Regions from separate parts of the Streptomyces violaceusniger Tu 4113 genome, predicted to be linked through region 3. Evidence: riboswitches for the same ligand, from Rfam matches in the RefSeq annotation. Region 3 holds a riboswitch; each other region holds the start of a gene.
What was found. A riboswitch is a leader RNA that binds a small molecule or an ion and turns the genes downstream of it on or off. The one in region 3 is predicted to bind cobalamin.
Positions count from the first base shown of each region.

Region 1: linked by a shared signal. The riboswitch ahead of metE (5-methyltetrahydropteroyltriglutamate--homocysteine S-methyltransferase) and the one ahead of STRVI_RS27215 (CbtB domain-containing protein) in region 3 are both predicted to bind cobalamin.
Region 2: linked by a shared signal. The riboswitch ahead of STRVI_RS19760 (hypothetical protein) and the one ahead of STRVI_RS27215 (CbtB domain-containing protein) in region 3 are both predicted to bind cobalamin.

Region 1 covers NC_015957.1:6,885,131-6,895,057, forward strand. Annotated here, with positions in the region: partial or broken gene STRVI_RS27920 (endo-alpha-N-acetylgalactosaminidase family protein) at 1-190, shown strand, start outside; gene STRVI_RS27925 (helix-turn-helix domain-containing protein) at 356-1,270, shown strand; gene STRVI_RS27930 (hypothetical protein) at 1,417-1,626, shown strand; cobalamin riboswitch at 1,764-1,985, shown strand; gene metE (5-methyltetrahydropteroyltriglutamate--homocysteine S-methyltransferase) at 2,150-4,468, shown strand; gene STRVI_RS27940 (AraC family transcriptional regulator) at 4,551-5,498, opposite strand; gene STRVI_RS27945 (zinc-dependent alcohol dehydrogenase family protein) at 5,603-6,586, shown strand; gene STRVI_RS53730 (hypothetical protein) at 6,629-6,802, opposite strand; gene STRVI_RS27955 (alpha/beta fold hydrolase) at 7,625-8,479, opposite strand; gene STRVI_RS27960 (epoxide hydrolase family protein) at 8,519-9,763, opposite strand; gene STRVI_RS27965 (AraC family transcriptional regulator) at 9,760-9,927, opposite strand, start outside.
Region 2 covers NC_015957.1:4,789,282-4,799,208, reverse strand. Annotated here, with positions in the region: gene STRVI_RS19775 (DMT family transporter) at 1-735, shown strand, start outside; gene STRVI_RS19770 (hypothetical protein) at 788-1,129, opposite strand; gene STRVI_RS19765 (FAD-binding dehydrogenase) at 1,242-3,047, opposite strand; gene STRVI_RS19760 (hypothetical protein) at 3,204-3,587, opposite strand; cobalamin riboswitch at 3,657-3,834, opposite strand; gene STRVI_RS19755 (NAD-binding protein) at 3,896-5,821, opposite strand; gene STRVI_RS19750 (hypothetical protein) at 6,044-6,268, opposite strand; gene STRVI_RS19745 (glycoside hydrolase family 97 protein) at 6,461-8,362, shown strand; gene STRVI_RS52080 (hypothetical protein) at 8,620-9,027, shown strand; gene STRVI_RS19740 (PHP domain-containing protein) at 9,081-9,927, opposite strand, start outside.
Region 3 covers NC_015957.1:6,678,074-6,688,000, reverse strand. Annotated here, with positions in the region: gene STRVI_RS27245 (LysR family transcriptional regulator) at 1-97, shown strand, start outside; gene STRVI_RS27240 (NAD-dependent formate dehydrogenase) at 199-1,359, shown strand; gene STRVI_RS27235 (LysE family translocator) at 1,459-2,103, shown strand; gene STRVI_RS27230 (M24 family metallopeptidase) at 2,157-2,849, shown strand; gene STRVI_RS27225 (MDR family MFS transporter) at 2,822-4,117, opposite strand; gene STRVI_RS27220 (cobalamin-binding protein) at 4,227-5,156, opposite strand; cobalamin riboswitch at 5,255-5,403, shown strand; gene STRVI_RS27215 (CbtB domain-containing protein) at 5,440-5,661, shown strand; gene STRVI_RS27210 (CbtA family protein) at 5,683-6,444, shown strand; gene STRVI_RS27205 (VOC family protein) at 7,109-7,489, shown strand; gene STRVI_RS27200 (heavy metal translocating P-type ATPase) at 7,550-9,367, shown strand; gene STRVI_RS27195 (copper chaperone PCu(A)C) at 9,441-9,927, shown strand, end outside.

The sequences.
Region 1 (9,927 bases), 210 kb from region 3:
GGCCGTGGACGAACCCGAACCGCGCGAGCTTCAGCGCACCCCCCTGCCCGCCGCCACCGGGCGGGCCACCCACAGCTACACCGTCACCGCGCCCGCGGACGGCGAGATGTGGGTGGGGCTGCGCAAGACCGGTGACAGCGGAACCGCGGAGTTCACACTCGACTCCTTCACCGTGGAGGAACTGGACTGACACGGCGGAGGGAGCGGGGCAGCACGAAGACATCCACAGCCCGGCTCCCTCCGCCACCCCCACCTCTGGTAAGCCTCCGCCAGGACCCCCCTCCCCTTGGCGGCCAGGCAGTCCGTGGACAAAGATCGGCGAGTGATGGGAGCAGCCGACCGGAGGGGACCGCGGATGTATCACACCTGGATGCGGTACTTCACGCCCAGCCCGGCCCATCACCGCCTCGGCCTGGTGTGTCTGGGCGTCGGCCTCCAGCACGGCGCCCTGCCCGTCGTCGGCCCGCGCGTCCTGGACCACCATGTGGCGGTGGTCATCAGCGCGGGCCGCGGATGGTTCCGCGGCGCGGACGGCCGCCGCCGCACCGTCACCGCGCCCGCGCTGCTCTGGCTCACCCCCGGTGTCACCCACCACTACGCCCCGGACCCGGACACCGGATGGGACGAGGCGTTCGTCGACTTCACAGGACCGGCCACCGCCGCCTACGCCGACCTGGGCTATCTCGACGCGGACGGCCCCGTGGTCGCACTCACCGACACCGCCACCGCCCGTACGGCCATCGGCCGGATCGCCCGCGCCGCGCGCCAGGGCAACCCGTTCCTGGAGGTCGAGACCGCAGCCGCCGTCCATGAACTCCTCGTCGCCCTCCGCCGCGCCCGCGCCGACACCGGCGCCGACGGGCATCCGGTGCTCCAGGCCCTGGCCCGGGACGCCTTCCAGCCGCTCTCGGTGACCGAACACGCCGCCCGGCACGGCATGACACCGGCCGAACTGCGCACCGCGGTACGCCGCGGCGCGGGGTGCAGCCCCAAGGACTACCTCCTCGGAATCCGGCTGGGCCGCGCCAAGGAACTCCTCGTCGGCACCGAACTGCCGGTGGCCGCCATCGCCCGCCGCGTCGGCTACGACGATCCGGCCTACTTCAGCAGACTGTTCGCCCGCCGAGTGGGCACGGCACCGGTCCACTTCCGCGAGCAGCAGTGCCGCTCGGTCCCCGGCGGCTTCACCGACCGCGTCCCCGACCCCAGCCGCCCACCGACGATTCCGCCCTCCGCACCGGCGGACGACGGTCGGCGCGGCGGCGGATGACCGGACGCGCGTCTTGGGCCGGCCGGACGGCTGCGGGGGCGGCTTCCGCCATTGGGGGGACGGTGGGCCGCGAGTGCCCTGCCAAAGGGGCACCATGCATGCGAAGCCGGTCATATCCGGCGGCAGATTCCCAGCAAGGAGTTCCCATGCGTATCCGGACCGCCCTGTCCACGCTCGCCCTCACCGCCGCGTCCCTCGCCGTCGGCGCGGGCGGCGCCATCGCGGACGACGCGCCCGATGTCACCGTCAACAACTCCAGCAGCACGGCCTTCCCCGGCGTGTGCGCCAGCAACCAGTTCTCCTTCGTCACCGTGCCGGTCAATCTGGCGGGCGGGTCGGACTCCGGCGCGTGCTGACCCCCTGAACTCGCTGATGGACGGGGTGCGGCCGGTGCACGGCCCGGGCGGCACCGGCCGTACCCTCGGCCATCGCGTGTTCCCATTCACCGTCCCGAATTCCGGACCGCCCCCTGCACACCGCCGGACGGCCCCGTAGGCTGGCCGGTGTAGTTGGTTCGCCCCGTCCGCCAGGCGGGATGCGTCGTAAGAGGGAACCCGGTGGGAATCCGGGACTGCCCCGCAGCGGTGAGCGGGAACGACCGCCGTCATACGCACTGGGTCCGGTGAGCGGGCCTGGGAAGCGACGGCCACTAGGTGTCCTCCCCCAGGAGGACGCGCCCGTGAGTCCGAAGACCTGCCATCTGCCCGCGTACGGACGACTCGTGCGCGGACATCTCGGTGACCTCGAGGGCGGGTCGGCGTACATACCGGGCAGGTCGCCACGCTTTTGCCGCGCGAGGCCGAAAGCCCGGTACGTCACCCTTCGCGCTCTCCTCCCGTCGCCGGGATCTCAGGGATTCATCTCGCGAAGGAGATCTCCGTGACACCGAAGTCCGCAGCCGCGGCAGCACGGGCCACCGTGTACGGCTACCCCCGCCAGGGCCCGAACCGGGAACTGAAGAAGGCGATCGAGGGCTACTGGAAGGGCCGCGTCACCGCCGACGCGCTCAGGGCCACCGCCGCCGAACTGCGCAGCACCACCTGGCGGCAGTTGGCCGGGGCGGGTATCGACGAAGTTCCCACGGGTGACTTCTCGTACTACGACCACGTGCTGGACACCACCGTCATGGTCGGCGCGATCCCCGACCGCCACCGGGACGCCGTCGCCGCCGACCCGCTCGACGGCTACTTCGCGATGGCGCGGGGCACAAAGGACGTCGCGCCGCTGGAGATGACCAAGTGGTTCGACACCAACTACCACTACCTGGTTCCGGAGCTGGGTCCGGACACGGTGTTCGCGGCCGACTCCGCCAAGCCGGTCGCGGAGCTGACGGAAGCCCTCGGCCTCGGTCTGGCGGCGCGGCCGGTCCTGGTCGGGCCCGTCACCTACCTCCTGCTCGCCAAGCCCGCCCCGGGCGCACCCGCGGACTTCGAGCCGCTCACCCTCCTGGACCGTCTGCTTCCGGTGTACGCCGAGGTGCTGGCCGATCTGCGGGCGGCCGGTGCCGAGTGGGTGCAGCTCGATGAGCCCGCCCTGGTCCAGGACCGCACGCCGGCCGAGCTGAACGCCGCCACCCGCGCCTACCGCGATCTCGGCGCCCTCACCGACCGCCCGAAGCTGCTGATCGCCTCGTACTTCGACCGCCTCGGCGAGGCCCTGCCCGTGCTGGCCAAGGCCCCGGTCGAGGGGCTGGCGCTGGACTTCACGGAGGCCGCCGCCGCGAATCTGGACGCGCTGGCCGCCGTCGGCGGGCTGCCCCGCAAGCGGCTGATCGCCGGTGTCGTGGCCGGCCGCAACATCTGGGTCAACGATCTGGAGAAGTCCCTGGCCAGGCTCGGCACCCTGCTGGGGCTGGCCGACCGGGTCGATGTGGCCGCCTCCTGCTCGCTGCTGCATGTCCCCCTCGACGCGGCGGCCGAGCGGGACATCGAACCGCAGATCCTGCGCTGGCTGGCCTTCGCCCGGCAGAAGACCACGGAGATCGTCACCCTCGCCAAGGGCCTGGCCCGCGGCACCGACACGATCCCCGCCGAACTGGCCGCGAACCGGGCCGCCCTCGCCTCCCGCGCCAACTCCCCCATCACCCGCGACCCGGCCGTCCGCGCCCGCACCGGCGCGGTCACCGAGGCCGACGCCCGCCGCTCCCAGCCGTACGCCGAGCGCGCCGCGGCCCAGCGCGCCCACCTCCGCCTGCCGCTGCTGCCGACCACCACCATCGGCTCCTTCCCGCAGACCGGCGAACTGCGCGCCGCCCGCGCCGACCTGCGCGGGGGCCGGATCGACACGGCCGGGTACGAGGAGCACATCAAGGCCGAGATCCAGGAGGTGATCTCGTTCCAGGAGAAGACCGGCCTGGATGTGCTGGTGCACGGCGAGGCCGAGCGCAACGACATGGTCCAGTACTTCGCCGAGCAGCTCACCGGCTATCTCGCCACGCAGCACGGCTGGGTGCAGTCCTACGGCACCCGCTACGTCCGCCCGCCGATCCTGGCCGGTGACATCTCGCGCCCCGAGCCGATGACGGTGCGCTGGACGGCCTACGCCCAGTCCCTCACCGACCGCCCGGTCAAGGGCATGCTCACGGGCCCGGTCACCATGCTCGCCTGGTCCTTCGTCCGCGACGACCAGCCCCTCGGCGACACCGCCCGTCAGGTCGCCCTCGCCCTGCGCGACGAGGTGGGCGACCTGGAGGCGGCCGGGACCTCGGTCATCCAGGTGGACGAACCCGCCCTGCGCGAGACCCTTCCGCTGCGCGCCGAGGACCGGCCCGCCTATCTGTCCTGGGCGACCGAGGCCTTCCGCCTCACCACGGGTGGCGTACGGCCCGGCACCCAGATCCACACCCATATGTGCTACGCCGAGTTCGGCGACATCGTCCAGGCGATCGACGACCTCGACGCCGATGTCATCAGCCTGGAGGCGGCCCGCTCCCATATGCAGGTGGCCCGCGAGCTCGCCGCCCATGGCTATCCGCGCGAGGCCGGGCCCGGTGTGTACGACATCCATTCCCCGCGTGTGCCCGGCGCGCTGGAGGCGGCCGAGCTGCTGCGCACCGGCCTGAAGGCCATCCCCGCCGAGCGGCTGTGGGTCAACCCCGACTGCGGCCTGAAGACCCGCGGCTGGCCCGAGACCCGCTCCTCACTGCGGAACCTGGTCGCGGCGGCCCGTACGGTCCGCGGCGAGCTGCCCGCGTCCTGACCCGGACGACCGGCCGGGGCCGGAGTGCCACGTCGCGCTCCGGCCCCGGTGCCGAATGCCGAATGCCCGACGCCGGACGTGGTCAGGCGGCTGTCGCGCCGGACAGGGGACGCCGACGGTGCGCCTCGTCCTTCCGCCAGGCCCCGGGCGTGACGCCTTCCCTGGCCGAAAAGGCGCGGCTCAACGCGCTCCCGGTGTCGTAGCCGACCCTGACCGCGATCTCCTGGACACTCAGCGGCGTCTCCCGGAGCAGCACCTTCACCCGGTACATGCGCCATGAGGTGAGGTAGCCCAGCGGGGTGTCCCCCGTTTTCTCCTTGAACGAGGCGGCGAACGCCGAGCGTGACATCCCCGCCTTGCGGGCGAGTTCGTCGACCGTCCAGGGATGGGCCAGGTCCGTGTGCAACTCCCGCATGGCGACGGCCAGTCGGGGGTCTCGCAGTGCGGCGATCCAGCCGACGGTGCCGCCCCCGACATCGGCGCAACAGGTCCGTAGTGCCTGGACGAAGAGCACGTCGGACAGCCGGCTCATGATGAAGCCACCACCGAGCCCGCCTGCCGCGCTCTCCCTCGCGATGAGGTCGAACGTGGTGCGCAGGAGGTGGCCGGCGGTGTGGTCCAGGTTCAGCCGGAACAACGGCGGCAGCAGCGCGAAGAGCGGTTCGGCCGCCACGGCGTCGAAGGCGAACCGGCTGGACACGATCTGCGTCAGCTCACCGTCACCCCCGACCCGCGCCGCGTTGCCGGGAGCCTGGGAGACCAGTCCGTCGCAGTCGACGACCTCGCTGCCCGTGGTGTCCTGAAGGGTGAATCTCACGCCCGCGCGGACCAGGAAGCAGTCGTTCGCCTCCAGCCGCTGCGGCCCGGCGAGCGTGTCCGCGACGAGCCGGCACGAACCACTGGAGATCAGGACAAGCCGGGCGAGGTCCCGGGGAGGGAACGAGATGCCCCACGGCGCATGGGCGTCCACCCGCACATACCGCGCGTCCTCGATCTTCATCGTGGCGAGAAGGTCGTCAATGGGATCCATCTCCACCCTCCTGGACGATCTGCGCCAAACCGTGGACGCCAGGATACATATCGTCCAGCCGGGCCGCCCTATCGTGGAGGTGATCCAAGAACAAAGGAGGGGAAATGAGAACATTCCAGGTAGAGGCGGGCAGCGGCCCGGTCGCCCCGGCCACGCGTCCGGTGCCGACTCCGTCGGCGGGCGAAGTGCTCGTCCGCGTGAAAGCCAGCTCCATCAACGCGCGCGACCTGCTCATCGTCTCCGGCCGGTATTCCATCGAGGTGCCGCCGGGGCGCATCCCGCTCTCCGACGGCGCGGGGGTCGTGGAGGCGGTCGGGGACGGGGTTTCGCGGTTCCGGGTGGGGGATCGCGTCGTGAGCACCTTCCATCCGACCTGGCTGTACGGTCGGTTCCCCGAGTGGGGGGAGTTGCACGGGACGCAGCGCGATGGATGGCTCACCGAATACATCGCCCTCGACGAGCAGAGCCTGGTCGCCGTGCCGGACCATCTGTCCTTCGAGGAAGCGGCCACGCTTCCGTGTGCCGCGCTCACCGCATGGTCGGCGGTGAGCGGAGTCGGCCCGGGCGACGCGCTCCTGGTCCAGGGCTCGGGCGGGGTGTCGGTCTTCGCGTTGCAGTTCGCCCGCCTGGCGGGCGCACGCGTGCTCGCCACGACATCCAGCGATGAAAAGGCCCGACGGCTCGGCACGCTCGGCGCGTCCGATGTCGTCAACTACGTCAGCACACCGGAGTGGGGCGCACGGGTACAGGCGCTCACCGGCGGCGGCGCCGACCGCGTCGTCGAGATCGGCGGCGCCGGAACGCTCACTCAGTCCATCGACGCCGTCGCCCACGGCGGGCAGATCGCCCTCGTCGGCAATCTCGCGTCGGGCAGCGGGATGGATGTGACGCGATTCTTCCGCCGCGCCGCCACGCTCAGGTCGATCAGCGTCGGCAGCCGGAGCGACTTCGAGCGGATGAACAAGGTCATCGGCCGGCACGGGCTGCGGCCCGTCATCGACCGTGTCGTCCCGTTCGACCAGGCGCCGGAGGCGTTCGCCCACTTCGAGAAGGGGCCACGCTTCGGCAAGGTCGTCATCAGCCACTGACCGCCTGCGGCCGCTGAACACGTACGGCCACAAAGGCGCGGGTCACGGGCGCGGAACGGTGGTGCGGGCGCCGGTGACGCGAAGGCGGTCGAGCTTGCCCGCGTCGCTGCTTCCGGTCGCCGCCGTGTAGGTGACCATGCGCCGGTCGCCCCATGCGCACCTCGTCCTCGTGGCCCGTGCGTCCTCCGGCGCCCGGCTCGCCGAGGAACTCGCCATGGGCGGGCACACGGTCTCGCACGTCCCGGCGGACCTCGCCTCGCTGTGGAGTGTCCGCTCCGCCGCCGTCGAGATCCGTGACCGGCCGGAGCGCGGTGATCTGCCACCGCTGGGCGGGTTCGTGGGCAACGCGGGCATGCAGTACACCAACGCGCTGACCGAGTCCCCCGAGAGGGTCGAGGCCACCTTCGCCATCAACGTGCTCGCCAACCACCTCTTCGTCCGGCTGCTCCAGGACCACTTCGCCGCTCCCGCCCGGATCGTGATCACCGTCAGCGACACCCACTTCGGCGACCTCAAGCACAACCTGGGCATGGTGCCCGGCCCTGGCTGGCAGTCCCCCGACGTCCTCGCCGATCCGGGCGCCTTCCCCGGGCCGGGCGGTACGGCCGGTGGCCGCACCGCGTACTCGACGAGCAAGCTGGCCGCGATCCACCTCGTGCACGAGTACGCGCGCCGGCTTCCGGCCGGGATCGACGCCATCGCCTACAACCCGGGCTTCGTCCCCGGCACCGGCCTCGCCCGCAACGCGGGTCCCGTCTCCCGGTTCGCCATGCGGCGCGTCCTGCCGGTGATGACCCTCACGCCGTTCGCCACCGGCCGGGCCACCGCGGGCCGCCACCTCGCCGATGTCGTCCTGGCACGACCGCCGCGCCGACCGGCTCCTACGTGGACCGCGCCCGGGTGGCACGGTCGTCGCAGGAGTCCTACGACCCGCTGCGCGAGCGCGACCTCTGGGACGCCGTCGAACGGTGCACCGTGGCGCACGCGGCCTGACCACTGGACGTATGGGCATTCCGCGGAAACCGGGTCCCGACCGGATCAGCCCAACTCCGCGATGAGATCCGCCACCTGCCCGGGCATGGACAAGAACGGCGAGTGGGAGGAGTCGAGCGCCGCGACCGCGGTCGGGTTGTCCGGGAAGGCCACCGTGGCGTCGCTGATGAACTTGTTCTGGAGGGCCGGGCGCACCGCCATGTCCCGTGCGCAGGTGACGTACGTACGGGGGACCGAGCCCCAGCCGCGGCGGGTGAGGGTGGTGGTGCCGCGCACGATGCCGATCGGTGCGTCGGGCGTCAGCAGTCCGAAGGCGGCCTCGGCGACGGCCCGGTCGACATCGCCGTAGAACGCGTCCAGCAATTGCCGGCGATACGCAGCGTCGCCCGAGACCAGATCCAGCCGCAACGCCCCGATCGCGGCGGGATCGGCCCGGACGCAGGACTGGACGAGGGCGCCCGCGTTCTCGGGCATCCGCAGGTAGGCGAGGGCCGGAACGTCCGAGGCGGGCATGAGCCCGCTCAGATACACCGCGTGGGCCACCGCCTCGGGTGCCTGCTCCGCGGCCCGCGTCAGCACGGTGCCGCCCATGCTGTGGGCGATCACCGTGACCGGGCCGCCCCGGCCGACCCGCTTGATCTGCGAAACCAGGAGGTCACCCGCCTGGTCGAGATCCACGTCCGCCACCGGCGAGACCTCGGTGGCCAGTGCCTCGGCGTCGAAGGGGCGGCCGGTGAGGCAGGCGGGCCGGCGTGCGCGCAGCCCATGCCCCGCCATGTCCACCGCGACAGCCGAGCGGCCGGACCCCGCCAGAGCGGCGATCACCTCGGTCCAGCACCAGGCCCCATGCCAATTGCCGTGCAGAAACAGCAACGGGGTGGCACGAGCTCGAGCGGACATCGTCGCTCCCTTGCGCCGGCGGGATCGGAGTGCGGTCCGTCACCGTAGACCGCGGAAGGCGTTCCGCACCTCCTCCACCAGCACGTCGGGCTGCTCCAACCCCGGAAAATGACCGCCTCGGTCCAATGCGCGCCAGGAGCGCAGATCCGTATAGCGCCGCTCGGCCCAGCGCCTGGCCGTGGGCCATGGCTCGGCCGGGAACAGCGAGCACGCGGTCGGCACGGTCACGGGCCGGGCGTTCTCCTCTTCGGCGCTGCGCGGCGTCCAGCGCAGCGTCTCCCAGTACCAGCGGGAGGTGGATGCGCCGGTCCCGGTGAGCCAGTACAACGCGATGCCTTCGGCCTGCCGGTCGAGGCTCACTCCTCCCCCGGCCTCGGCCCGGGTGTCGGCGTAGGCGGCGAACTTCTCGCCCAGCCAGGCGGCCAGCCCGGCGGGCGAGTCGACCAGGGCGTAGCCGAGGGTCTGGGGCCGGGTGCCCATCTGGATCCCGAAGCCGTAGCCGTCGGCCAGGTGCAGATCACGCCGTTCGATCATGCGCGCCTCGGCCGGGGTGGCGGTGTCCCGGTCCTGCGGGAGCGGTGAGGCCACCGGCATCGTCAAGTGCAGGCCGATCACCCGCGAGGGAAACCGGCGGGCCAGCTCGGTGCTGATGAACGCGCCCCAGTCGCCGCCGTGCGCACCGAAGCGGTCGTACCCCAGCCGGCTCATCAGCGTCCCCCAGGCATCGGCCGTCCGGGCCGGATTCCACCCTGTCCGCGCGGGACGGCCGCTGAAGCCGAACCCGGGCAACGACGGAACGACGACGTCGAACGCGTCGGCCCGGTCGCCGCCATGGGCGACCGGATCGGTGAGCGGGCCGATGACCTGCTCGAACTCCAGGATCGACCCCGGCCAGCCGTGCGTCAGCAACAGCGGCAGCGCCTCGGGCTCCGGCGACCGCACATGCCAGAAGGCCAGCTCCAGGCCGACGATGACCGTACGGAAGTGACCGATCGCGTTCCAGGTCTTCTCGCGTGCTCGCCAGTCCACCTCGCGCAACGCCGCGAGGAGCGCCCGCATGTGGTCCAGCGGCACACCCTGGGACGCGTCCGCCACGGTCTCCGGTTCGGGCAGGCGGACCCGGTCCAGCCGGGAGCGCAGATCGTCGAGATCGGCGTCGGGAACGGAGATGGCGAAGGGTTCGATGTCGGGCGTCACTCCGCCCGCGGGGTAAGTCCACACGCCACGAACGCTAGAACCGGCCCAGGGCCACGGGAATGCGCGCGATTGCCGTACACGGATCATCGATTGCGGTAGGCCGACGGCCGGACCCCCGTGTGCCGCAGGAACGCCGTGGACAGTGAGCCGGGGCTGCCGAATCCGCACCGCGTGGCGACCTGGGCGACGGACAGCCCACCGGCGGCGAGCAGCCGCTGCGCCTCCTCGACCCGTAGCCGGGTGAGATAGCG
Region 2 (9,927 bases), 1.9 Mb from region 3:
ATGCACCTGGCCGGAGTGGCGGTGGGAACCGTGGTGTCGATCGGCATGGCGCCACTGGCCTCAGCCGTGATCGAACGCGTCATGGACCGCCGCCGGCTGACGCGCCGCTGGACACTCGGCGCCGCCCTGGGCCTCCTGGGCACCCTCATGCTGTGCGCGGCCCAAGCCGCTCAGGACCCCGGCGACCGGGGGCAGCCATCCATGGCCGCCACGATGCTCGGCGTGGGGCTCGGTCTCATCGCGGCCACGACCTATGCCCTCTACTCCTGGGCGGCGCACCGGCTGATCACCCACGGCATCTCCTCCCGCGCGGCGATGGGCGCGGTGTTCGGCTTGGGCGGGGTGCTCCTCGTGCCCGTCCTCCTGGTCACCGGCGCCCCGCTGCTCGACTCCGGGTCCAATATGGCCGTCGGCGCCTACATGGCGGTGGTGCCCATGTTCGCCGGCTACGTCCTGTTCGGCTGGGGACTGGCGCATGTGCCCGCCAGCACGGCGACCACGCTCTCCCTGCTCGAACCGGCCGTCGCCGCCGTCCTCGCCGTCCTGGTCATCGGCGAACGGCTCCCCGCCGTCGGCTGGACCGGCATCGCGCTCGTCCTCGCCTGCCTGGCCGTCCTCACCGCCCCGACAGCCGTCTCCAGGCGGCGCCGACAGCGGCCGGAAGGCGTGACGCCGCCACAGCGCACAGGGGCGGAGCACACGGTTGCTCGGCCGGACCCGGGGCGGGTGCCGTAGCGGAGTCCGTCGACGAGGGGGGCGGGCGGCGAACGCTTGGCCGTCCGCCCCATCACTCCGCGATCGAAAACCGCTCCGCGAGGTCGCGATGCCGGTCCGCGGCCAGCTTCGCCTGGTCCGTGCTGATGGTCGATCCGGGCATCAGCCCCAGCCGTTCGAGCTCGTCCGCGAAGCGCAGATGCTCCAGCCGCGCGTACTCGCGGCAGGCAAGGCAGGTGACGTTCTCCGGACGCGGAGAGGTCATCGCGTACGGCGCCCGCACTCCGCATCCGGTGGCGATGCGGCTCGGCAGGTCACCGGCCAGCCCGAAGGTGGACGCCATCATGTTGCGGACGGCGGCGACGCCTCGGACGACCTTCGACTCGACATGGATATGCGGATCGTCCCCGCCCATGCACCCTCCCTGCCCCGGCGACTTGACGGGCCGCGGTTGGTCCCGGCCGCCCGCGGACCGCAGGAGGAGTCTGCCATGTACCCGGTGCGCCACCGTCCATCCGTCCCCCGGTTCAGGTCGCGGTCGCGGCCGCCGCCGCACGGCCCGCGGCGCGGCCCGAGAACAGGCAGCCGCCGAGGAAGGTGCCCTCCAGGGAGCGGTAGCCGTGCACTCCCCCGCCGCCGAAGCCCGAGACCTCGCCGGCCGCGTACAGACCGGTGATCGGGTTGCCGGAGCCGTCCAGGACGCGGCCGGAGAGGTCGGTCTGGAGACCGCCGAGGGTCTTGCGGGTGAGGATGTTGAGGCGCACGGCGATCAGCGGTCCGGCGGACGGGTCCAGGATCCGGTGCGCGGAGGCGGTGCGGCTGAGCGTGTCCCCGGGGTAGGCGAGCGCGTTGCGGATGCCCATGACCTGGACGTCCTTGGTGTACGGGTTGGCGATCTCGCGGTCGCGGGCCTCGACCTGCCGGGTGAGGTCCGCCAGGTCGATGAGGTTGTCGCCGGTCAACTTGTTCATCCCCGCGACCAGTTGGGGCAAGGTGTTGGCGACGACGAAGTCCTCGCCCTTGTCCCGGAACCGCTGGATCGGCTCGGGTGTCTGCCAGATGCGGGAGAGGAGCTGCAGGATGTCCTTGTTGGTCAGGTCCGGGTTCTGCTCGGAGCCCGAGAGCGCGAACTCCTTGGCCATGATCTTCTGGGTGGTGACGAACCAGGAGTAGTCATAGCCGGTGGCGGTGATCGTCCCGAGGGTGTGCAGGGTGTCGTAGCCCGGGATGTCGGGGGTGGAGAAGCGCTTGCCCTTCGCGTCGAACCACATCGACGAGGGGCCGGGCAGAATGCGGATGCCGTGGCCCGGCCAGATCGGGGCGTAGTTCCTGAGGCCCTCGGTGTAGTGCCACATGCGGTCGGGATTGACGATCCGTCCGCCCGCCTTCTCGGTGATCGCGAGCATCCGGCCGTCCACGTACGCCGGGACGCCGGTGACCATGAACTTCGGCGGTGTGCCGAGCCGGTCGGGCCAGTTCCGCCGTACGAGATCGTGGTTGGCGCCGATACCGCCCGAGGTGACGATCACCACCGGGGCGCTGAGCTCGAAGTGGCCGACCACGGTGCGCGAGGTGGGCTTGCCGCGGGCGGCGTCGCTCGGCTCCAGGATCGCGCCGCTGACCCCGGTGACGGCACCGCCGGTGACCACCAGATCGTCCACCCGGTGCCGGAACTTGAAGCTCACCCGCCCGTCCTTCGCGGCGGCCCGCACCTTCTTCTCGAACGGCTCGACCACGGCCGGACCGGTGCCCCAGGTGACGTGGAAACGCGGCACCGAGTTGCCGTGCCCGTCCGCGAGGCCGCCGCCGCGCTCAGCCCAGCCGACGATCGGGAACCACTGCACGCCGAGCCCGTGCAGCCAGGACCGCTTCTCCCCGGCCGCGAAATCCACGTACGCCTCGGCCCATTTGCGGGCCCAGTAGTCCTGGCCGCCGGGGTCGGAGACGCCGCGGTCGAAGCCGGCCGTGCCGAGCCAGTCCTGCCAGGCCAGTTCGTGGGAGTCCTTGATGCCCATCAGCCGCTGTTCCTCGGAGTCGACGAAGAACAGGCCGCCGAAGGACCAGAACGCCTGGCCGCCGAGGTTGCTCTCGGGCTCCTGGTCGAGGAGGAGCACCTTGCGTCCCGCGGCCGCCAGCTCCGCCGTGGCGACGAGCCCGGCGAGCCCGCCGCCGACCACGATGGCGTCCGCGTCCGAGGACGCCCCGGAGGCGGCGAAGGCCGGACCCGCCGCCTGGGCGAGCGCGGCGCCGGCGAGCACACCGCCCGCCGCCGTCAGGGCGCGGCGGCGGCTGATCCCGTCAAACGAGGCGGCATTCTCTGTGGAGTTCTCCATGGGCTGCCTTCCGGAAGGGGGTTCGGAGGGTGCGGGAGATGCGAAGGGGGTTGCCGCGACGGCAACGTGTTACCGACGGTAGCCCACAGGGTGCGGGGCCGCCAGACTCCTGCTCCCAATGAGCAACTCCCGGGCGGCATAGGGAACTTCGGCCGGTCAGCGTCCGCCGGACGACGGCTCGGGCGAGGCGCGCCGCCGTGGCGAGAAGGCGTACAGATCGAGGATGTCGGGCAGCGGCGCCACGCCGGGGCCGCCCGCCGTGACCCAGGCCACGACGTCCTCTGTCGCATCCCGGTCGTTGACCAGGCCGAGCCACACCGGCCTGCCCCCGGCGGCACGTCCGGCGGCCGATGGCTGCACCACGATCACATTGGCCTGATCGCAGACGTCCAGACACTCGGAGACGCGCACGGGCGCTTCCTCACCGAGCCGTGCGATCTGTGCCCCATGGTCGATTCCGGTCACCTTGGGGCTGCCGCAACAGCAGTCCCGGCATACGGTCACCCGGCATGGCACCGGGTCGGTCGGCCTGACAGGCATGGTGCATCGCCCTCCTCCGGGGAAGTCCGCCCCCCACGCGGCGGAGCCGCACATCGACACACCCCGTCGAGGAGGCGACCGCGTGAGTCTCCTGGCTCTCGGGTCGATGCTCGTCCCGGCCTTCCCACCCGCGCGTACGGGCAGTGGCCTGTTCGGGATCCGCTCGCCGATCACAGTGGCGGCACCGCGCCGGATTCACACCGGCTTCCTCGTTCCGCCGTCGCCTTTGTCGCCCGGCATCATCGCATCCCGGGCACCGCCACACCACGTGGCCCCCGCTCCCGCGAGCACCACGGGCGGATTCGACGTCAGTTCCGGCGGGCCGCCGCCCCCGCGAGGATTTCGCCCAGGCCCTGGCTGGTGGCCGCCAGCACCACGCGATCGTGCGGCCGCAGGACATAGCCGGAGGGCAGATCCCACACCAGGGAGGGCGCCTGGGTGGCACCGTCGTAGGGAGGCGCCGCGGCGAGGTCGCGTTGCCGGTCGGCGGGTTCCGCCGCGTCCAGTGCGATCACCCGCCAGGCGCCCGGCGCGAACGCCTCGGCGACGGTACGCCCCTCCAGTTGCGGATGCCCGGCGACATGCAGGGCGGCGAAGAGCAGCACTCTGCGCTCGACCGGTATGGCGCCGAGGATCTGACGCCCCATCATCGCTCCGGCGAACGCCGGGGCCGCCAGGCTGGAGACGCTGCGGCTGCGGGTGAGGGCCCGCGGATGGGCCGCGCGCAGCGTGCGGTAGACGGCGGTGGCGAAGCGGTCGTCGTACAGGCGCAGCGCCACCCGCAGCCGGGGCTTGACCGAGCGGGCGTACAGCGTCGCCTCCAGATTGGTGGTGTCGACGCTGGTCAGGGCGAGCAGGGAGTGTGCCCGCTGGATCTTGGCGGCCTCCAGGACGCCCTCCTGGGTGACATCGCCGATGACCGTCGGCACCCCCAGCCTGCGGGCCAGCGGGATGCCGCGCGCCCCGGGGTCCTCTTCCACGCACACCACGGGAATGTCCATCTCCCGGAGTCTGGCCAGCACCCGGGTGCCGACCTTGCCGAGCCCGAGCAGCACGACGTGGCCGGAGAGGCCGCGCGGAGGGCGGCGCAGCGTGGAGGCGGTGCGGAAGGTGCCCAGCGCTTCGAGCGCGGCGGCCACCAGGACGGGCAGCATCAGCAGTCCGGTCAGCCCGGACAGCAGTTGGAGGACCTTGCGTCCGGTGGGCTCGTCGAGCGCCGGGTCGTCGATCGCCAGCACGTCCAGCACCGTGAGGTAGGCGGCGCGGAGCAGACCGGCGCCCGTGAGCTGCCAGGAGGCGATGGTGAGGGCGAGCACGGCGATCGCCATTCCGGCGACGGACCAGCGCAGTCGGCGGGAGAACAGCGAGGCGAGCGGCAGTCTGCGGGTGCCGAGCCGCCGTGGCGGCAGCGGTGGGCCGGTGGCGGAGACGGCCTCGAGCACCACCGTGTCGCGGCCGGTGGCGGCGGCCACCTCCTCGTCTCCGGGCAGCAGCTTGGGCCCTTCGTCCCCGCTGCTGTCGGAGCCCTCGCTGCCGCCGGGGTCGCTGGTGGTGGACGAGAGCAGGGCGAGGGTGCACAGCCCCGGGCGGGCCACCTCGTCGGGGCCGGGCGGGGTGCGCTCGGCCGCGCGCAGCAGCAGCCCGTCGGCCTGGAGCACTTTGCTGGTGCCCGCGACGGCGGTGGCCGCCAGCGCGGGTGCCGCGGTGTCGGCGTCCGACAGTACGGTGGTGGTGGCGTCCAGCTCCGCCGCGTCCATCCCGGGATCGGCCACCCGCGCCGCCTCGTCGAGGAGTTCCTCCAGATGCTGGCCGAGCTTGCGGTTGTAGAGCCGGATCACCAGCCGCAGCCGGGGGTTGAGGCGGCGGGCACGGAGGGCGGCGTGGATGTTGGCCTCGTCGTCGTCATGGACCAGGGCGAGCGCCGTCGCATGCTCCGCACCCGCCTCGGTCAGCACCTCTTCGTCGAGCGCCGGGACCTCCATGACCCGCACTCCCCCGTCCGGAGCGGGGTCGTCCGCGGTCTGCCGGGGCAGCGCGACCCGCCCGACGGCCGCGCTGAACCGGCCGAAGAGCGCGGAGGTACGGCCTCCCGGCCGCCATCCGGCCACCTGCTGCCCGGCCGGGTCCGCCAGGGGGGTGCCGCCGGGGATGACGACCGTCACCTGTGTCCGGTAGACGAAGTGGAGCTCGGCGGCGAGGCGGTGGGCGAGCGCGTCGTCACCGCAGACGACCATGTGGGCCGTTCCCGAGGGGGACGGCGGGTCGGAGGTGGAGGTGGAGAACACGACGGCGAAGCCCCCCGTTGGTCCGTGATGCCATGGGTCATCCGGGCGGGTACGGCGGCCGCGGTCTCCTGCGGTCGGCACCCGCGCTCCGGCGGTCATGATCAGACCGTACCTGGTGGGCTGCCCAAGGGAGTTGGGCACCGGGGGCCGGCGACCGGACGCCCCGTGTGCTCACTCGCCGGGCACTCCGCAGCGCGCACAGCGGGCGAAGGGCGCGGTGTCCTGGATCGCGCCGCAGTCGGCGCAGACCCGATCCAGCCAGCAGGCGGACTCCCCGCCCTCGGGCTCGGCAGGCGCCGGGGCCGGGTCGGGATCCGGGTCCGCCATCTCCCGGTCAGCTGTCTCCCGGTGCGCCGTCTCCCGGTCCGGGTCGCCGGGTCGAGCCGTGCCGCTCATCGTGTGCGCCTCCCTGTCCGGACCGTACGCGAGTCCATCCGCCGACCCCTTACCCGTAGCTTCGTCCCGGGAAGCGGCCCACTCATAGATCCGATCTCTCATGCCCCATTGACCCTTGACGGGGCGTAATGCCGCCCGACCCCTCCCCAGTTATCGGATGACTCGGTAACGTATCCGCTTCGGGAGGCAACGATGCCGAGATCTTACCGACGCTCCGCTGTGGCATTTCTGCTCTGCGGCGTCCTGGCCATGACGCTCTTCATCACCGGGCCCGCGCAGGCGAAGGACTCCGCCTGGACCGTGCGCGGCCCCTCACCCCACTCCGGTCCCCTCGCACAACTGCGGCTCGACGGAGCCTCGGGAGCGCTGACGCTCCAAGTGTCCCGGGGCGGACGGACGGTGCTCGAGCCCTCGCCCGTGGGCATCGTCACCGAACGGGCGGATCTGTCGCACGGGCTGCGCTATCTGGGGCGCCACGACCGCACCGTCGTGGAGCGCTACCGGTCGACGGTCGGCAAGGAGCGCTCGCGCACGGCGCGGATGACCGAGACCCGCTTCCGGTTCCGGGGCAGCGGGAGCGCCCGGCTGGACCTCGTGGTGCGGGTCTCGGACGACGGGGTCGCCTATCGCTATGTCCTGCCCTCCGGCAGCGGTGATGTCCTCAGCGAGACCTCGGCCTTCACCCTGCCGCCGGACGCGGCCGCGTGGCTGGGCGATTACCGCAAGGACAACGAGAACCTGTTCAAGGAGTACACCGCGGCGACCGCGCCCACCGGTGAGTACATGGCCCAGGCGCTCTTCGAGACGGCGGGCGGCTACGCCCTGATCGCCGAGTCGGATCTCACCGGCCGCTACTCCGCCGCCCGGCTGATCCATCAGCAGGGGCAGCCCACGTACCGCATCGGGCTCTGGGACCAGCGGGTCGCGTCCGACGGACCGCTCAGCACACCCTGGCGCGCGCTGATCGTGGGCGATCTGGGGACCGTCACCCAATCCACCTTCACCGACGATCTGGCACCCGCGTCGCGGGTCGCCGACACCTCGTGGATCCGGCCCGGGCCCGCCCTGTGGACCTGGCTCGCGGGCGGCAAACCGGCCGGGCAGAGCCTGTCGATGCAGAAGGGGTACGTGGACTACGCGGCCCAGCGCGGCTGGCCGTATGTGGTGGTCGACGCGGGCTGGTACTTCGACCCCGACCAGTGGGATGTCACCGACCCCGACTGGCCGCGCAACAGCTGGATTCCGCAGCTCGTGGACTACGCGCGCGAGCGGCATGTGGGCATCCAGGTCTGGATCCACCACCGCGACCTCGACACCGCCGAGGAGCGCGAACTGTGGCTGCCCACACTGGAGAAGTGGGGGGTGAAGGGCGTGAAGATCGACTTCATGGACTCCGAGGCCCAGGAGACGCTGCGCTGGTACGACGAGATCCTCAAGGCCACCGCGGACCACCATCTGCTCGTCAACTTCCATGGCTCGACGATCCCCAAGGGCATCCAGCGCACCTGGCCGCAGGTGATGTCGATGGAGGGGGTGAACGGCGAGGAGAAGCGGACCAACACCCCGCAGCATCTGGCGACGCTGCCCTTCACCCGCAACGTCATCGGCTCCATGGACTTCACCCCCGGAGCCTTCCACCGGGCCGAACGCCCCAACGCGGGTTCGGACGCGGGGGAAGTCGGCCTGTCGGTGCTCTACGAGTCCGGTATCCAGGACCTGGCGGGCACCCCGGATTCCTATGACGCCCGTCCGCTCGCCCGCCGCTTCCTGGAGCAGATCCCCGCCACCTGGGACCGTACCCGGCTGCTGACCGGGCGGCCCGGTGAGAGCGCGGTGCTGGCCCGCGCCAGCGGTTCGCGGTGGTTCATCGGCGGTACGTTCACCGGCCCCGCCCATACCGCCGAGGTGCCGCTGCGGCTGGAGAAGGGCCGCTGGCTCGTCGATCTGATCCTGGACGGCCCGGACGGCCTGGTCCGCACGCCCACGGTGGTGCGCGGCGGGCAGACGCTGTCCGTGCCGGTAAGGGCGGACGGCGGGTTCGCCGCCATCGCCTGCCGCTGGCGGCCCGGCCTGTCGACCTGCGACCGTCCCTGACCATCCCTCATTCGGACACCCCCGGCGGGGTCCGCGGCGTCGCCGGGGTCGCCGTCGGGTTCGTCGTCGGGGCCGGGTTCGGAGCGGATGAGCGCTTCCGCCTGGATCCGTACGACGGCCCGTACCGTGTCCGGGTCCACCTCCGGGGGAAGCATCAGCTCCACCGTCACCCGCCGGGCGAGCCCCGCCGTACTGTCCTCGTCCTCCCCCGTGTCCGTCCCGCCGGTGGCGGCGTCGCCGCGCAGGCAGCGCTTGAGATGGCCGCCGGCGTCCCGCAGTCCGCGCTGGACGGCCATGTCGGTCGCCGTCGAGAGCACCGTGAAGGCGATCTGGCCGAGCACGGACAGCCCGATGGTGAGGTACACATGGGTGTCGACCGCGGGCGCCCCGCTGAGGTCGTCGAAGAACTCCCCGGCGCCGGGCACCCGCCGACGGGCGCGCGTCTCCTCGGCGAACTCCTCGAAGAGCTCCTCGTGTTCGTCCTCGGCGACGGCGAGCGCCGAGGCGTCGACCATCGTCAGGATCCGCTCGACGGCGGCGTCGTCCAGCTCCGTCATGTCCGTCATGCGTTCCCCCCGGTACGCCACGCCCCCGGCGGGGCGTGCGACGCCTGTACGGTAGCCCGGCCGAGGGAGATGATGTGGGGACTTACCGCACATAGGTGAATTCATCGTGCATTTCGCGTATGGCCGCTGACGCGCATGGCTGACGGAGGCCGTCAGCTCGCCCGGCGCGGAGGCCTGCGTGTGCGGGTCCACTCCACCAGTTGCCGGGCCGTCCAGGTGGTGATGACGCGCTCCACCGGCACCCCGCATTGCGCGGCCCGGGCGCATCCGTTGCGCTGCCAGTCGAGCTGGCCGGGTGCGTGGGCGTCGGTGTCGATGGAGAAGAAGGTCCCCGCCCGGACGGCCTCGCGCAGCAGCCTGCGCGGTGGATCCAGCCGCTCCGGACGGCAGTTGATCTCCACGGCGGTGCCCGCCTCCGCACACGCGCCGAAGACCTCCTCATGGTCGAAGACGGACTCGGCGCGCTTTCCGCCGAGCAGCCGTCCGGTGCAGTGGCCCAGCACATCGACCAGCGGATCGCTGACGGCGGTGACCATCCGGCGGGTCATGGGGCGAGCGTCCATGCGCAGTTTGGAGTGGACGGAGGCCACCACCACATCCAGCCGGTCCAGCAGCTCCGGCTCCTGGTCCAGGGAACCGTCGGGCAGGATGTCCACCTCGATCCCGGTGAGCAGCTGAAAAGGAGCCAGCTTCGCGCGCAACTCCGCCACCACGTCCAGTTGGGCGCGCAACCGGTCCGCCGAGAGGCCGCGGGCCACCGTCAGCCGCGGGGAATGGTCGGTGAGCACCGCCCATGCGTGCCCCAGCCGCGCCGCCGTACGGGCCATCAGCTCGATCGGGGAACCGCCGTCGGACCAGTCGGAGTGCATATGGCAGTCCCCGCGCAGCGCGGCGCACAGCTTCGCCGCCTCCTCGTCGAGCTCGGACTCGGACTCGTCGGCCTCGGCCTCCAGCTTCGCCAGATACCCGGGCACCTGGCCCTTCAGCGCCTCCTGGACC
Region 3 (9,927 bases):
CCTCGCCGGGGCGCTGCTGACGGTGGCCCGGGAGGCCGACGTACGGCAGGCGCTGGACGAGCGCCTGCACACCTACCTCAACGGACACGAGCGATAGCCGCCGACTATACGAGCATAGCGAGATTCGCTTTGACCAGGGCGTTCGGCCACGAGGATCGTGAACCGCACCTGCCCACACCGCAGTTGAGGAGCCGCGACATGGCCAAGGTGCTCTGCGTCCTGTACGACGACCCCACCGACGGAAACCCCACCACGTACGCTCGCGACGACCTTCCGACGATCGACCACTACCCCGGGGGCCAGACCACCCCGACCCCCGAAGCCGTCGACTTCGCACCGGGCCGGTTGCTCGGCAGCGTCTCCGGCGAACTCGGCCTGCGCGGCTTCCTGGAGAAGGCCGGGCACACCCTCGTCGTCACCTCCGACAAGGACGGCGACGGCTCTGTGTTCGACCGCGAGCTGCCCGATGCGGACGTCGTCATCTCGCAGCCGTTCTGGCCGGCGTACCTGACGCCCGAGCGCATCGCCGTCGCCGAGAACCTGAAGCTCGCGATCACCGCGGGAATCGGCTCCGACCACGTCGACCTCGACGCGGCGATCGCGCACGGGGTGACGGTCGCCGAGGTGACGTACTCCAACAGCATCAGCGTCGCCGAGCACGTGGTGATGATGACCCTGTCCCTGGTGCGGAACTACCTGCCCTCCCACCAGGTGGTCCTGGACGGCGGGTGGAACATCGCGGACTGCGTGGCCCGTTCGTACGACCTGGAAGGCATGCACGTCGGCACGGTCGCCGCCGGCCGCATCGGGCTGGCCGTACTGCGCCGCCTCGCCCCCTTCGACGTCAGGTTGCACTACACCGACCGGCGGCGGCTGCCCCGGGAGATCGAGGAGGAGCTGGGCCTGACCTTTCACAAGAGCGCGGCCGACATGGCACCGCACTGCGACGTCGTCACCATCAACGCGCCGCTGCACCCCGAGACGGAGGGCCTGTTCGGGGACGAACTGCTCGCCACGATGAAGCGCGGCGCCTACCTGATCAACACGGCCCGGGCCCGCATCGTGGACCGGGACGCCGTCGACCGTGCCCTGCGCAGCGGCCAACTGGCGGGCTACGCGGGCGACGTCTGGTACCCGCAGCCGGCCCCCGCCGACCACCCCTGGCGCACCATGCCGCACCATGGCATGACCCCGCACATCTCCGGCTCCACCCTGTCCGCGCAGGCCCGTTACGCGGCCGGCACCCGCGAGATCCTGGAGTCCTGGCTCGCGGGACGGCCCATCCGCGACGAATACCTGATCGTCGACGGGGGAGCACTCGCCGGAACCGGCGCGCACTCCTACTCCGTGACCAAGTAAAGGAGGGGCCACTGTCCGCAGGTGCCTGAGGCTGGAGCGGACGTTCCGCCATCTGCTTGGATGTCCCCTGGACGGAGCGATTCAGGAGGTGGCGGACACGTGGTGTCCACGGAGAGTGTTCTCACGTTCGCGGCGATGTCGCTCTTGGTGATCGTGATCCCGGGGCCGAGTGTGCTGTTCGTGGTCGGCAGGGCCCTCGCACACGGCCGCCGCACGGCGCTCGCGACGGTCCTCGGCAATGTGATCGGCTGCTACGCCCTGGTGATCGCCGTCGCGTGGGGCCTCGGCGCGCTGGTGGAGAGCTCGGTGGCGCTGTTCATGGGCGTGAAGCTGGCAGGAGCGGCGTATCTCGTCTACCTGGGTGTGCAGGCGTTCCGGCACCGCAGGGAGATGCGGGCGGCGAACATGGACGCTCCGGCCCATGAGCGGCGTGGTGATCTGCGTTCGATTCTGGACGGCATTTTGGTGGGCGTCACCAACCCGAAGGGCATCGTCTTCTTCGCGGCGGTGCTACCGCAGTTCGTCGACCACTCGGTGGGTCATGTTCCCGTTCAGATGATGGTGCTGGGCCTGGTCCCGATCACCATTGGCCTGGTCACGGACACCCTGTGGGGTCTGGGCGCCTCGGCGGCCCGCTCCTGGTTCGCCCGCTCGGACCGCCGCCTCTCGATGATCGGCGGGGCGGGCGGCCTCGCGATGATCGGCCTGGGCCTGACGGTGGCGGCGACCGGCCGCGCCGACTGAGGACCGCCCAATTCGGTTGCCGGGAAACGATCTGGCAGCCTAGCGTCGGGCCCATGGCAGACGACGAACCCACGCGCGCGGAACGGCTGCTGGATGCCCAGGCGAAGGCCGTACGGCTCTTCGCGGAGATCGAGGGGCGCGGGCTGGTGGCGCCGGGCGAGGGGGAGCGGGCGGTCAGCGACCGGATCCGGGACCTGGCGAACGAGATGTTCGGGACGACCCGGCACTGGCACAAGCGGATCGTGCGCTCGGGGCCGAACACGCTCCTGCCGTACCGGGAGAATCCGCCGGACCGTGTGATCGGCACGGACGACATCGTGTTCGCCGACCTCGGGCCGATCTTCGAAGAGTACGAGGCCGACTTCGGCCGGACCTTCGTCCTCGGCGAGGACCCGGTCAAGCGGCGGCTGCGGGACGATCTGCCCAAGGTCTTCGACGCGGGCAAGCGGTTCTTCGAGAGCGACCCGGAGATCACCGGGCAGCGGTTGCACGCCGAGGTGGAGCGGCTGGCCGCCGAGGCCGGCTGGGAGCTGGGCGGCTGGCACGCCGGCCACCTGGTCGGGGAGTTCCCGCACGAGACGATCGACGGCGCGCGCGTGGAGTCGTACATCACGCCCGACAACGACACCCCGCTGCGGCGCACCGACAAGGCCGGACGACGCTGCCACTGGATCCTGGAGATCCACCTCGTCGACCGGGAACGGGAGTTCGGCGGCTTCTACGAGGAACTGCTCACCCTGGGCTGAGTCGGGCGGCGGGGCAGCAGTGTCACCGCGAGGGCCGGTACGGCGGCGAGGACGAGCCAGGGGGCGGCGGGCGGGAGGCCCAGGTCGAGCAGGGAGCCGGTGGCCGAGCTGCCGATGAGGACGATCAGGCCGGAGACGGAGGACAGCGCGCCGGTGTAGAGGCCGAGCCGCCCGCTCTCGGCGAGGTCGGGCACCCAGGCGCGGGCGGCCGGGACGACCAGCATCTGGCCGAGGGTGAGCAGCACGACGTAGCCCGCGGCGGGCAGCAGTCCGACCGTGCCCGTCCAGGCGGCGGGGCGCGCGGCGGCCACGACCGCGAAACCGGCGGCGATGAGGAGCAGCCCGATGGTCATCGAGCGGCGCAGATCGAGCCGGTTGCCCGCCCAGTGGGTGACCGGGAGCTGGGCGAAGACGACCAGCAGCGAGGACAGGGCGAACAGCCACGACAGCGGCACCTGGGAGCCCGCCGCCCGCTCCACTTCGGCCGGCAGGGCCAGGTAGAGCTGGTTGTAGGCGAGCAGATAGGTGCCGTATGCGCAGCACAGGGCGAGGAATCGCCGGTTGCGCACCATCGCGCGGACGCCACCCCGCTCCCGGTTACGGACCCGGCCGGGGATGTGCTGCGGCATCAGCCAGGCGTGCCCGGCGAGGACGAAGACGAAGACCCCGGCTCCGGCGAGGCACGCGGCGCGGAAGTCCACGCCGAGCAGCAGTCCGCCGAGGAGCGGGCCGACGAAGGTACCGGCCTGGCCGGAGACGGTGAACAGGGCCAGGACCCGGGTGCGCGAACCGCGGCCTTCCTCCTCCCAGGCCACCGCCTGCCGGGCCACTTCGGATTCCACCGCGGGGGAGAACAGCGCGGCGGCGAAGCCGATCAGCAGCACCGCGCCGATCACCGCCCAGGTCCGCTCCGCGTACCCGAGCCAGACGAAGCCCGCGATCCGCGCGACACAGCCGGTCAGGACCACCGGGCGCACGCCGTAACGGTCCACCAGCCAGCCGCCGACCACGAACAGGCCCTGCTGGCTGAAGGTCCTGAGACCGAGGACGAATCCGACCATCCATCCCGCCATGCCGATCGCGGTGCCCAGGTGCTCGGCGAGGAAGGGCAGGACCGCGAAGAAGCCGATATTGAAGGCGAGTTGGGTCAGGATCAGCAGCCGCAGAAGCGGAGACAGGTGCTTCCAGATGCGCTCGCGCGGGGACTTCGCGGTCGGCGTGCCCCGAGTGGCTCGGGCGGTCAGGGCGCGGCGGATCAGGTCCGTCATGGGGTGTCGTCCGGGAGGGAGCCAAGACCGGTGCGCATCTCATGCATCAGCACATCGTATGCAAGAAGCATTGAGCACTTGCCGTGGCTCTTCGATGGACGGACCCGCGTCACCGGCCGGGCGCGCCCGGGAACAGGCCTGCCTCGTCCGCCGTGACCGCCGTCCCGGCCCGTACGCCGTGGAGGACGTGGGCCAGTACCTCCGCTCCGCGCACCACGCGGGGGCCGGGGCGGTTGAAGTAGGCGGGCCCGTCCAGCACCCAGACCCGCCCGTCCCGTACGGCGGGCAGGTCCGTCCAGCCCGGGAGGCGGGTGAGGAGTTCCGTTTCCCGCAGGGTCCGTTCGGGTGGGAAGCCGCACGGCAGGACGAGCACCACCTCCGGCCGGGCGGCGCGCACCGCTTCCCAGGTCATCGGCTTGGTGTGCTCGCCGGACGTGGCGAGCAGCGGTTCGCCGCCGGCGGCGGTGATCTGGTCGGGGACCCAGTGCCCGGCGGGCCACAGTGGGTCGAGCCATTCGATCGCCACGACCCGGGGCCGGGCGCGGCCCGTGACCGACCGGCGGATCCGTTCGAGGCGGTCGCGCAGGTCGGCCCGGCGCTGCTCGGCGCGCTCGCGCACGCCGAGCAGCTCACCGACGGTGACCAGGCAGTCCAGTACGTCGTCGAGTGTGCGTGGCTCCAGGCTGAGGACGCGGGTGTCGGCGTCGAGCAGCCGGACGGCCCGGCTGACCTTCTCGTACGAGACGGCGCACACCTCGCACAGGTCCTGGGTGAGCACCACGTCGGGGCTCAGGGCCGCGAGTGCTTCGGTGTCGAGGGTGTAGAGGGACGACCCGGAGTGTGTGGATCCGCCGACCGCGTCGGAGATCTCCCGGCTGGTGCGGGTGTTCTGGTCGAGGTCGGCTCCGGTGACCACAGGAACGGATGCCACCTCTTCCGGTGGCCAGTCGCATTCGTGTGTCCGGCCGACCAGGTGCTCGGCGAGTCCGAGTTCGGCGACGATGTCGGTCGCGGCGGGCAGCAGGGAGACGATGCGCATGCCGCGACCTTAGGGCCTGCCCGGGGGCACGCCCCGGCTCCCGCACCGTCCTCAGGCACCCCAGTGCAGCGTCTCGCCTGGTGGGCGGTCTTGGCCATGAACCCGACACGCGGTACGGTCGGTGCGATATCGACGACGGTAAGACGGAAGCCGGTGGGAAACCGGCACGGTCGCGCCACTGTGAACGAGGGGTCCCGGACGGGATGTCTTGTGAGTCAGACCCGTAACCGTCGTCCTGTGCTCCACCGAGATGGGACGCGAACTCCCTTAAGGAGGCCTGGCCATGGCGCAGCACGTCGCGCAGCCCACAGCCACCACCCCCGAACTGCCCGCCACGCTGCCGCTGAAGGCGATAGCTCCGTGGGCGGTTTTCTTCGGCATTCTGATGCTGGTCCTGCTGTACTTCGTCGGCGCCGAGCAGGGCGCCACCGCCGTTGTTTCCGGTGAGAACGTCCATGAGTGGGTGCATGACGCCCGTCATCTGCTCGGCTTCCCCTGCCACTGACGCGAGGGGCGCCGCACAGTCATGAACTCCGCAATGGTGAGAAATCTGCTCGTCCGGGGCATGCTGGCCGGTCTGGGGGCCGGTGTGCTGGCCCTGGTCGCCGCCTACTTCCTCGGTGAGCCGAGCGTCGATCGCGCGATCAGTTTCGAGGGGGCCCACGCTCCCGCGCATGAGCACGAGGTCGAGCTGGTCTCGCGTGGTGTGCAGTCCACGGCCGGGCTGGCCACCGGTGTCCTGGTCTACGGGATCGCCTTCGGCGGTATCGCGGCCCTCGCGTACTGCGTCGCCCTGGGCCGTGTCGGCCGTTTCACCCCGCGGGCGACCGCGCTGCTGCTGTCGGGGGGTGCGCTGCTGGCGGTCTATGTGGTGCCGTTTCTGAAGTACCCGGCCAATCCGCCGGCGGTCGGCAACGGCGACACGATCGGCAAGCGCACGACGCTGTATTTCCTGATGATGCTGCTCAGTGTGCTTCTCGCGGTCGCCGCGACCATTCTGGGCAAGCGGTTGGCTCCGAGGCTGGGCACCTGGTACGCGACCGTGGCGGCGGTGGCTGCTTTTGCCGTGGTGATCGGGCTGGCGTATGCCTTCCTTCCTGTGGTCAACGAGGTGCCGGGGGACTTCCCCGCCACTGTGCTGTGGCGGTTCCGGCTGTCCGCGCTGGCCATGCAGGTCATCTTGTGGGGCGGTTTCGGTCTACTCTTCGGTGAGCTTGCCGAGCGGTTGCTGAATCCCAAGCCTACGACGGCCGATGAGGGCCGGTCGGTGGCGACCGCCACGCACTGACGATGCCTCAGGCGTACGAGGGCCCACGGAACCATCCGGGGGCCCTCTCGCGTTCCAGGACATCCGACGGCGGCGCAGCCGGCAGGTGTACAGGCTGGTCGGCGTCTCCGCGATGAGGCAGGGCCGGCGGCCGGCGAGCGCGAACATGCGCCTGAGCTCGACGCCGCTGCCGAGCACGCCCGGCTGCCGTCCCGCGGCGCGGCACCTTCGTCAAGCCGACGGACCTCGGCGACCTCCAGGACACCTACCGCCTGCGACGGCTCCTCGAACCGGAAGCGGCCGTCCTCGCCTCGCGGCGGACCAGCGCCGAAGATCTGGACCGGCTGGACGCCTCCGCTGGCGCCCTCGTGGTATCCGGACCTCGGTGCCACCCTGGTCAACGCCCTCTGCGCCGTGGGGGTGTGGCTCGTGCTGTGGCGGTGGGGCTGGCTGCGTGTCTCCGCGGTGGCTGTACTCGGCCGTCCACGACGCTGGTGGCTCCGCCCCAGTCCCAGCCCCAGCCCCAGTCCCAGCCCTGACGAGCGTCCCGACGGGCGTGGGCCTGAAATCCGTTCGCCACTGCTCGCCTCGCCCGGTACGGTCCCCAGAGTCCGCACTGCGGGGAGCCTCTGAGATCCGCGCGCGGCCACCCCGGCAGTTCCCGCGCTGAGAGTAGGTTTCGTCGATGGCATGTCGTATCAGTGAACTCGTGCTCGGTTGCCGCGACCCCGAGGTGCTGGCGCGGTTCTGGTGCGAGGTCCTGGACTTCGTGGTGCTCGATCGCGAGGACGACGGAACCCTGGAGATCGGGCCGCGCGAAGGGTTCGGCGGTCCGCAGCCGACGATCATCCTCAGCCGCAGAGACGAGCCGGAGCCCGGGAAATCCCGGCTGCACATCGACGTCAACGCCACCGACCGCGATCAGGACGCCGAGCTCGAACGCCTCCTGAAGCTCGGTGCGCGCCGGGCCGACATCGGCCAGACCGGGGAGGAGCAGTGGCACGTCCTCGCCGATCCCGAAGGCAATGAGTTCTGCCTGCTCAAGGCCCGTCTCGCGGCACTCTGACGGGGAGCCTGGCCCTTCCATCTGCGGGCGGCGCGCGGCCTGCGACACTCGGCGGCGACCATGGACACCCTGGTGTCACTGGGTGTCGCGGCCTCCTTCGCCTGGTCCTCCTACGCGCTGTTCTTCGGCGGGGCCGGGGATCCCGGCATGCGGATGCCCTTCAGCCTGGTGCCCACCGCCTCGGACGGCGTCGCCCATATCTATCTGGAAGCCGCCGTCGGCGTACCGCTGTTCGTCCTCGCCGGCCGCTTCCTGGAAACACGGGCCCGGCGGGGGACCGGCGCGGCACTGCGCGCCCTGGCCCGGCTGGCCGCGAAAGAGGTGTCGGTACGCGACGGCGAGGGCGAGCGCCTGATCCCGATCCAGGAACTGCGGGTCGGCCAGGTCTTCGTCGCCCGGCCCGGGGAGCGCATGGCCACCGACGGCACGGTGGTGGAGGGCAGCTCGGCCGTCGATCTCTCCCTGGTCACCGGGGAGAGCGAGCCGGTGGAAGTCGGCCCCGGCACGCCCGTGATCGGCGGTGCCATCAACGCGGGGGGCCTGCTCCTGGTGCGGGCCACCGCGGTGGGCGCCGATACCCAACTGTCCCGGATCACCCGGCTGGTGACCGATGCCCAGGCGGGCAAGGCACGGGCGCAGCGGCTCGCCGACAAGGCCGCGGGCGTCTTCGTCCCGGTCGTGCTCACCCTGGCCGTCACGGTCCTCGGATTCTGGCTCGGGGCCGGTGCCGAGCCGCAGGCCGCGATCACCGCGAGCGTGGCCGTCCTGGTCGTGGCGTGCCCCTGCGCGCTGGGCCTGGCGACCCCCACCGCGCTGATGGCGGCGACCGGCCGGGGCGCCCAACTGGGCGTCCTGGTCAGCGGACCGCAGGCGCTGGAGGGGCTGCGGCACCTCGACGCCGTCGTGCTGGACAAGACCGGCACCCTCACCTCCGGGCATATGAGTGTCGCCCGGGTCACCGCCGTGCCGGGCGGACTCGGCGAGAAGGAACTGGTCCGGCTGGCGGGCGCGGTCGAACAGGGATCGGAACACCCGCTGGGGCGTGCCCTCACCGCCCACGCCCGGCGCACCGATCCCGGAGAGTCCCTCCCGGCCGTCGCCGACTTCATCGCGCTGCCGGGCAAGGGCGTGCGCGGGCGGGTGGCGGGCCGACTGATCGAAGTCCTGGCCCCGGACGACGAGTTGCCCCCGACACTGGCTCAAGCACTGTCGGCCTCCGAGACCGCCGCCCGTACACCGGTCGTGGTCCGCGTCGACGGCGCGACCGAGGCACTGATCGAGGTCGGAGATGTGCTGCGACCGGGAAGCTACCGGGCCGTGGAGCGGCTCCGCCGCCTGGGCGTGCGCCCGGTACTCGCCACCGGCGACCGCGAGGCGCCCGCCCGCGCCGTCGCCGCCGATCTCCGTATCGAGGAGGTGCACGCCCGTTGCACCCCGGAGGACAAGGCCGCCCTCGTCCGCGAGCTGCGGGAGCAGGGCTACCGGGTCGCCGTCGTCGGTGACGGGGTCAACGACGCGGCCGCGCTGGCCGGCGCCGACCTCGGCATCGCCATGGGCACGGGCACGGATGTGGCGATCGGGGCGGCCGACGTGACGCTGGTACGCGGTGACATCGAGACCTTGGCGGACGCGGTCCGCCTCGCCCGCAGTGCGCTCGGCACGATCCGCGTCAATCTGCTCTGGGCGTTCGGCTACAACGTCGTGACCGTACCGCTGGCCATGGTCGGCCTGCTCAACCCCATGCTCGCCGCGGCCGCGATGTCGGTCAGCTCGCTGCTCGTGGTCGGCAACAGCCTGCGGCTGCGCGCCTGGCAACCGTCGCCGACCGGCCCACGCCCCTCCCGGCCCGCCGCGCCTGCCGCCCGGAAGCCCCTGTGACGCCCATGTACGCCGCCGCTGGTGGCCTGCCCGCCCGCAGCGGCGACCCGACACCGAGGTGGAGACCCGCTCGATGACGACCCCCTCCTGGACGCCCACCCGCCGTCGCCTCACGGACTCCCTGCTGGCCGCGGCCGCTCCGTTCTGGGCCTGTGTCCTCGCACTGGGCGGCCTCGCCACATGGACCGCCTCGGGCAACGCGGGCAGGCCCCCACGTATCGGTATCACCGACGCACAGCTCTTCCTCCCCGCCCCGGGAGTGCCCCGGACCGCCGCGTTCTTCCGCATCACCAACACAGGCGGCGGGCAGGACCGGTTGGTCGAGGTGACCTCCTCCGCCGTCGCGGAGGGGATCTCGCTCAGCCGCCACCGGATGACCGGGCGGGGCGCCGCCTCCCGGCAGGTCGCGGACTCCCTGCCGGTTCCGGCGGGTGGCACGCTCGACATGTCACCGTTCACCAGCGATGTGACCGTCCCGGCCACGGCCCGCTGGCGGGCCGGAGACCTGGTGCCCTTCACTCTCCGCTTCGAACACAGTGGACGTGTCGAGACCATCGCCG